Regions from separate parts of the Paraburkholderia hayleyella genome, predicted to be linked through region 1. Evidence: predicted binding sites of a transcription regulator. Region 1 holds the regulator's gene; the other holds the start of a gene.
The links. Region 1 encodes sigma-54, which starts transcription at its own class of promoters, with help from an activator protein. Its sites were predicted from a motif close to TGGCANGNAANCTGCTTT; they were not measured.
Positions count from the first base shown of each region.

Region 2: a site for sigma-54 is predicted at 1,766-1,783, ahead of GH657_RS09945 (collagen-like triple helix repeat-containing protein). Genes of this name have one in related genera too.

Region 1 covers NZ_QPES01000001.1:3,129,355-3,133,472, forward strand. The annotation lists gene lptC (LPS export ABC transporter periplasmic protein LptC) at 1-318, shown strand, start outside; gene lptA (lipopolysaccharide transport periplasmic protein LptA) at 359-1,030, shown strand; gene lptB (LPS export ABC transporter ATP-binding protein) at 1,027-1,806, shown strand; gene GH657_RS13775 (RNA polymerase factor sigma-54) at 1,979-3,487, shown strand; gene hpf (ribosome hibernation-promoting factor, HPF/YfiA family) at 3,653-4,006, shown strand.
Region 2 covers NZ_QPES01000001.1:2,225,710-2,229,827, reverse strand. The annotation lists gene GH657_RS09945 (collagen-like triple helix repeat-containing protein) at 46-1,719, opposite strand; gene GH657_RS09940 (Flp family type IVb pilin) at 2,818-3,009, shown strand; gene GH657_RS09935 (A24 family peptidase) at 3,168-3,671, shown strand; gene GH657_RS09930 (TadE/TadG family type IV pilus assembly protein) at 3,668-4,118, shown strand, end outside.

The DNA of each region.
Region 1 (4,118 bases):
CCCAACAAACCGATCGTTACCACCACGGCGCAGCGCGGCACGATCAATGGCGATGCCTCCATCGTCGACCTGTACGACAACGCCCGCATGGTGCGTGCGCCGGGCAACGGCGACCCGCAGATGCAGGCTGACTCCGAGCATTTCCGGATCCTTGTGAACGACGATGTAATCGAGACGGAAAAGCCGGTTAAACTTCAGCGCGGCCTGTCAGTCATGACAGCCAGCGGTATGAACTACAACAACGTCACCCGGGAAATGCGCCTGTTTGGCAATGTGAAGGGCTCGATCGCCGCATCCGACGGCAGTCCAACGCAATAACCCGGGCAATCCACTCCAGGCGTTAATGCACGACTCAAGCATGAATTCATCCCTCCCTTTAGCTGCCAGCCCTCCTCGCCGCGCATGTGCGCCTCGCGCCGCGGCGACGGCACTGATCGCGCTGCTGCTCGGTGGTCTTGCGTCACTTGCGCAGGCCGAACGTGCTGACAAGGACAAGCCGCTCAATGTTGAAGCGGACAACATGACCTATGACGATCTGAAACAGATCAACATCTTCACCGGGCATGTGGTGGCGACCAAAGGCACGATCCTGATCAAGGGTGATCGCGTCGAAGTCTCGCAAGATCCTCAGGGCTACCAGTACGCCACCAGCACGTCGAGCGGCAAAAATCTCGCTTATTTCCGCCAGAAACGCGACGGCGTTAACGAATACATCGAAGGTGACGCGGAACGCATTGATTACGATGGCAAGCGCGATCTCACCACGTTGACCACCCGTGCCACCGTGCGCCGCCTGCAAGGGCTGTCGACGCTGATGGACCAGGTCCACGGCAGCGTCATTACTTATGATGGCCAGAACGATTTCTACACCGCCCGCGCGGGCAAGGATGTCGTCGGGCCGGGCAACCCCAATGGCCGGGTACGCGCGATGCTCTCGCCGCGCAATGGCGGTCCCGCCCCGCTCAATGGCGCCCCCGTCACGCTCACGCCCTCGCGCCAGTTGCAGGGCCAAGGATCCACCTCGCCGTGAACACCCCGCTTCCCCATCGCAAGCCTGCAGGCACGAGCAGTTCGCTGGTCGTGCGCAACCTGAAAAAACGTTATGGTTCCCGCACGGTCGTCAAGGACGTCTCGCTCAGTGTGAAAAGCGGCGAAGTCGTCGGCCTGCTGGGGCCGAACGGCGCAGGTAAAACGACGTCGTTTTACATGATCGTCGGGCTGGTGCCGCTCGACGGCGGCGACATCGATCTGGACGGCAAGTCCATTAGCCTGCTGCCTATATATAAGCGCGCGTCGCTTGGCCTGTCGTATTTGCCGCAGGAAGCTTCGGTGTTTCGCAAGCTGACGGTTGAAGACAACATCCGCGCGGTACTCGAACTGCAACACGAAGATAACGGCAAGCGGCTCTCCAAAGACGCCATCACCGCGCGCGCCGAAGCCTTGCTCGACGAACTGCAAATCGCTCACCTGCGCGACAACCCTGCGCTCTCGCTCTCAGGAGGAGAGCGCCGCCGAGTCGAAATAGCGCGTGCTCTGGCCACGAATCCGAGCTTTATCTTGCTCGACGAACCGTTCGCCGGTGTCGATCCGATCGCCGTGCTGGAAATTCAGAAAATCGTCAAATTCCTGAAACAGCGCAATATCGGCGTACTCATCACCGATCACAACGTGCGTGAGACTCTCGGCATCTGCGATCACGCCTACATCATTAGCGATGGCAGCGTGCTGGCCGCAGGCGCGCCGGACGAGATCATCGAAAACGAGAACGTACGGCGCGTCTATCTGGGTGAGCATTTCCGCATGTAGCCCAGCGCTGCGCAACACCGCTGCGGGCGTCGGCAGCGCATTCGGCACGGCTGCGGCAAGTCGTCGCAACCCGTGTCCGGATCATCCCAAACCCTAAGTACGGCCCGTCTTTTTACGGCTGCCGCAGGTATCGCGGACTTGGCAAACTCATTACAATGAGTCTCAATTCGCCATGAAAGCTAGCCTCCAACTCCGCCTCTCGCAGCATCTTGCGCTGACTCCCCAACTGCAGCAGTCCATCCGGCTGCTTCAGTTATCTACGCTTGAGCTACAGCAGGAAGTCGCTATGGCGATTGCGCAAAACCCGCTGCTCGAAAACGAAGACGACTGGATCGCCAGCCCATTACGCGTAGCAGCGGATGGCTCGCTTGTGACACAGACTCGCGGCAACGCCGAGCCCGAGTCGGCCAGCCATACATCGTCCCCTTCCAGCACGAACACCAACAGCGAAGCCGGAGAGCCCCAGGGCGTTGACGAATACAACGGCCTCGCGGCTGACAACAGCGCGGACACCAGCCAATGGAATCTCGACGACTATGGCCGCTCCAGCAGCGCGTCCGACGACGATGATCTGCCACCGCTTCAGGTTCACGAGTCCAGCACCTCGTTGCGCGATCATCTGAACACCCAGTTGTGCGTCACACAGGCAAGCCCGCGCGACCGCGCGCTTGTCACCTTTCTGATCGAATCCCTTGACGACGATGGCTATCTCATAGCGGCATTTGAAGAAATACTGGCCGATTTGCCAGACGAACTGGAAGTCGATGCAGATGAGCTGAAAGCCGCGCTCGCGTTGCTGCATAGCTTTGATCCGGCGGGCGTCGGAGCGCGCTCCGCATCCGAATGCCTCAAGCTGCAGCTATTACGGCTCGATGCCTCACCCACCCGCACACTCGCCCTGGAGATCGTCGAGCATCACCTTGAACTGCTCGCCGCGCGTGATTTCATCCGGCTGCGCCGGCGCCTGAAGGCCGACGACGATGCATTGCGTGAGGCCCACGCCCTGATCCGCTCGCTTGAACCCTTTCCTGGCGCGATGTACGGCAAAAGCGAAGCCGACTATGTCGTGCCCGACGTGCTGGTTCGCAAGACGGCCCAAGGCTGGCAAGCGGAACTCAATCCCGAAATCATGCCCAGGCTGCGCATCAATCACCTGTACGCCAATATCCTGCGCAACAACCGCAGCGATCCCGGCAGTGGTTCGCTGCGTCAACAGCTTCAGGAAGCCCGCTGGCTGATCAAAAACATCCAGCAAAGATTCGACACGATCCTGCGTGTGGCGCAAGCCATCGTCGAGCGGCAAAAGAGCTTTTTCCTGCACGGCGAAATCGCCATGCGCCCCTTGGTTTTGCGGGAAATTGCTGATACGCTGGGGCTACACGAATCAACGGTTTCCCGTGTCACAACTGGTAAGTACCTGCTCACTCCTTTTGGCACGCTTGAGTTCAAATACTTCTTCGGCTCACACGTTTCAACGGATACCGGGGGCGCGGCTTCTTCCACAGCAATTCGCGCACTCATCAAGCAATTAATAGGAGCAGAAAACCCTGTCACGCCTCTTTCAGACAGCCGCATCGCCGAACTGCTAGCTGAACAGGGTTTCGTGGTCGCCCGGCGCACCGTGGCCAAATACCGCGAAACGCTCAAAATTCCAGCGGTCAATCTGCGCAAGTCTTTGTAGCCCGCTGCTTACCGTGGCGGGTATTTTCCCGGCCGTACCCCATTGGGGTGGCACAGGCTGGCTGATCGGATTCCCGATTCCCGTCCGCAATGGCTGGAATACAACCCAATCAGCGAGTACCGCTGCCCTCATGAGGATCTACGGCTAATCGTTTGGAGAAGCACTATGAATCTGCAGATCAGTGGACACCATCTCGAAGTAACGCCTGCGTTGCGCGAATACGTGATCGCCAAGCTAGACAGAGTGCTACGGCACTTCGATCAGGTTATCGATGGCAGTGTGGTCCTCTCGGTCGACAATCAAAAGGAAAAAAGGCAGAAGATTGAAATCAATCTTCATCTGAAAGGCAAAGATATTTTTGTCGAAAGTGCCGAGAGCGATATGTACGCGGCGATTGATCTGGTCATCGACAAACTCGACCGGCAAGTCATTCGTCACAAGGATCGCCTGCAAGGCCACCAGCATGAAGCGATCAAACATCAGCCGCTAGCTGCGCTACTCGAAGTGCCGCCGCAATAAACAGGCATCACCGCAGCCGAGCCTGCATCAAACCGCCCCCACTGGGCGGTTTTTAATTGGCCATTCATTTTTTAGTTCAGGTTATTTTCAAGCCGTCTGTGCCGGTTCATTA
Region 2 (4,118 bases), 900 kb from region 1:
TATGCCAGGCCCATATTGATACCCGTTCAGGATGTCCCGGATGCTTTATTTTTTCCCGGACAAGCCCCCTAACAGACCGCCAACCGCTGATGTCACGCCAGACAGCAAACCGTCCGTGTTGCTGCTACCACCGGTGGTAGTGGTAAGCGAGATGCCCGGGTTGATTGTTGTGGTTGTGGTCGCGGTGGTGGTCGCAGTGGTCGCTGGTTTGGCACCGACGTTGCCGAGGCTGCCAGTCACACCCGAAAGCAAACCGGTGACGGGTGCGAGTACGCCACCGCTGCCCGACGTGCCACCGGTTGCACCGCCGGTGAGTCCGCCTACGATGCCGGTAACCGGTGCGAGTACGCCACCGCTGCCCTGCGTGCCACCGGTTGCGCCGCCGGTGAGTCCGCCTACGATGCCGGTAACCGGTGCGAGCAAGCCACCGCTGCCCTGCGTGCCACCGGTTGCGCCGCCGGTGAGTCCGCCTACGATGCCGGTAACCGGTGCGAGCAAGCCACCGCTGCCCTGCGTGCCACCGGTTGCGCCGCCGGTGAGTCCACCTACGATGCCGGTAACCGGTGCGAGCAAGCCACCGCTGCCCGACGTGCCGCCACCCGCACCGCCTGCCAGTCCGCCGAGCAACCCGGTGACGGGTGCCAGAGGATTGCTTCCCGTGCCGCCTGTCGACAAGCCGCCCACCGAGGCGACGGTATTACCTGTACTGGTTACGACATTGCCGAGACCTGTGGTAACCGGATTGTTACCCGTTTTAGCGACGAGCGCGCCGGTATTGGCGAGGCTACTACCGACGGTCGAGAGCAGTCCATTGAGCGGTGCGCCAAGGCCCGTCGCATTGCCCACGGTTTGCGTGGTGTTGGCCACCATCGCGGTGATGGGCGTAATTGCCGTGCTCAAGGTTTGCGTGACTTGCTGGATGGGACCCGTAGAGAGGATGTTGGTGAGCGTACCGCCACCATTGGTGACGGCACCGCCTAACGCATCGACGACACCGCCAAGAGGCGTAGTCACTGCCGAAAGCGGGGCGAGTGGGCCGCTGCCCAGGCTCGTCACCAGATTGCCGGTATTGCTGAGCGCACCTCCTGTCTGACCGACCACTCCACCAACGCTCGAGAGTGTGACGCCGACCGGATTACCTGCCGTGCCGAGCTGTCCCAGCCCTTGGCTGACACCGTTGCCTAGCGTGGATACCGCACCTCCCACGTTTTGCACGATGCCTCCTGCTGCCTGGGTGGTAGCAGGATTGACGCCAGGCAGGGTTTGCGAGCCGATGACTGTGCCAAGGCCCGATACCGTTGATCCGACACCCGAGACGATGCCGCCTGCCTTGTCCGTGACCAGACTAACGGGGTTGGCCGATGCCGTACCGCCGCCATTACCGCTTCCGCCACCGTTCCCGCCAGTTCCGCCGCCATTGCCGCCGTTACCCGCAGTGCCGCCACCGTTGCTGCCCGAGCCCGAACCCGAACCCGAACCGTCGGAGCCATTGTTGGCAGAGGTTCCGCCATTGCTGCCACCTGGGTTTGTGCCGGTGCCGGTGTTGGTTCCATTCGCACCGCCGGTTGAAATGGTTCCGCCAGTCCCGCTGGTGCCTTTGGAGCCGAGCCCAGAACTGAGGCTCCCCGAGCCACCGCAGGCGGCGAGTGAAAGCATGGCAGTGACGGCCGCCGTTATGATCGTTGTCCGTAGCACGCCGGAAGAAATTTGAGTTTTCATGTCGCCCTCGTATCGCATGGTTGTTGAATGATGCTGCGGGTTACTCTCTGCAATCACCATGCCAACTCACAAAAAAACGTGGGCTACGGGAATTAAAAATATCGACTTCCCCATGCAGCGGGGCAGAGACAAGTTATTGCGCATAAATTGATTGTTCTGGGATGCGGTCAGATAGCGCTATAAATGGGATTGGGCTTGTGTACGTAACGTAACGATCTCAATGCGACGTTACGCTTTGGCGCGTAACATGCGATTGAGATTGACGTAAGGATTTCAGATGGCCACGAAACTGATACGCATTATGGTTAGCCCTATATGTTGCAACACATTTTTTACGGTTAATCTTGGCACCGTACGGGGGGAGCACGGAAAGGCTCGAAAACTAGGGGTTAGGACAATTGCTTAAATATGATTGTTGTACTATAAAACGTAGAAATGCTGGGGGTTCTGGGGGTGTGAAGCAGCAAAAGAAGCAGTAAAAAATATTAACGATTCGCATGGCCAGGGGTGGCCTGCTGTTCCAGGATCTGAAAAATACGGGTGTCAGGTGCATTTATTTTTTAATAAATAGCAATTATTCGTATTGAATGCGGTTCAAGATAAAAACAAGAATAAATTATTGGTTTTTCTTCATTAAATGTTTTTTTGGGGAATTCTGATTCAGGCGGATGCTGTAGTGCGGCGTGTATTTTCCAAAAAAATGGGGGATGTGAGGCCATCTTCCAGGTCCACAACAGACTGACGCACTGGTACCTGCTAGCACCTCAGCCTGGAGCGTCAAGTTATGGGCTCCACGTCGCTTTTATGTTGGCTGCATCACCGGCGGTAAAAATTTCCGTTGTTTCCACTGCTTAAGAGTGGCGTTAATAAAAAACGGAATTGCTTGTAAATGAGATAGCGTTTATAAAACAGGGAAATTTGGCAAAGGGGGCATTATCGGAGAGATCATCCTGATGGCTTGGGTTTAATCTGGCCACGGTTAACGGGGGATGATTGGATAAGGGTAATGGCAGCGAGGGGGACTTGACTGCCTGCCTGGATAATCCATCTACTACCCTGCGTGGCTGAATATTATTTTTCATGAATTCCGGGGGAGTGATGAAAAACATCATTAAGCGTTTTCTAACAGAAAACAAAGGCGTCACGGCTATTGAGTATGGCCTGATTGCAGGAATCATTGCGGTGGGTATCGTAACCGCGACGACAGGGGTAAAAACAGCTATTGTTTCTACCTTTAATGCCGTGGCGAGCGCCTTGCCTACAGGCACATCAGGCGGCGGCGGTGGTTAAAAAGCCGGTCGGGACATTAATCTCGCACAAAAACTCGTGCCTGGCTATTTTCCAGCCTGCTCCACGTTTCCGGGTTAGCCTGACTAAATAACCCGTCATTCAATCCGTCTGAACCCAATATCTGGTTCAGACGGATTGTTCTGCCAATCGAGTGAAACATGAATGGGCATCTCAGCAGTGTCCTGTTTATTGCATGGGCGATCGCCATTGCGGTGTGCGATTGCCGCAATCGGCGGATTCCGAATGCACTCGTCGTCATCGGTTTCATTGCCGCTTTGATGTGCGCCGTGCTTCGCCATAACCCGTTTGGCATCTCTTTCTATGCGGCATTGCTTGGCACAGCAGTGGGCCTGATCGCATTGCTGCCGTTTTTTGTTATCGGCGTGATGGGTGCGGCTGACGTCAAGGTTTTCGCCGTTCTGGGCGCCTGGTGCGGAATGCAGCCGTTGCTCGGATTGTGGGTTGCAGCGAGTCTTGCCGCCGGGGTTCATGCCGCGACATTGCTGCTGACTTCGCGCTCGCGCATCCCTGCATTGAGCGGGCGTCGCGCCACACCTACTTTTGAGCTTGCAGGGCGTCGCTCGACGCCTTATGCCGCATGCCTGACAGTGCCCGCAGCCGCGTGGGTGGCCTTGCAGTTTGTAACAGGTGCCACGACATGACGTCCACTACGCTTGTCCACTATCGCATTGATGTCAAAGCGTCACGTGAGCAGCGCGGCAGCATGGCGGTTGAGTTTGCGATGATTTTTCCGCTGTTTTTCCTGATTCTCTATGCGATCGTCACGTTCAGCCTGATCTTCGTGGCGCAGCAAAGCTTGACGCTGGCCGCGGAAGAGGGCGCGCGCGCCGCACTGAATTATCAGCAGGCAAAAGATGTGCCCAGTGCGTTGGCCGCACGTGCGAGCGCCGCCTGCAGCGCGGCAACGGGAACCGTGGGCTGGCTCTCGGGCCGTTATGCAAGCTGCGTGGCCACACCCGCTGCTTGCACCTTCAATACCGCCATGCAATGCGTGAAAGTCACGCTGACCTACAACTACGCTGGAAAACCCCTGATTCCCACGCTGCCCTTGCTGAGTCTGGTGCTGCCTGCCGCACTCTCGAGCAGTG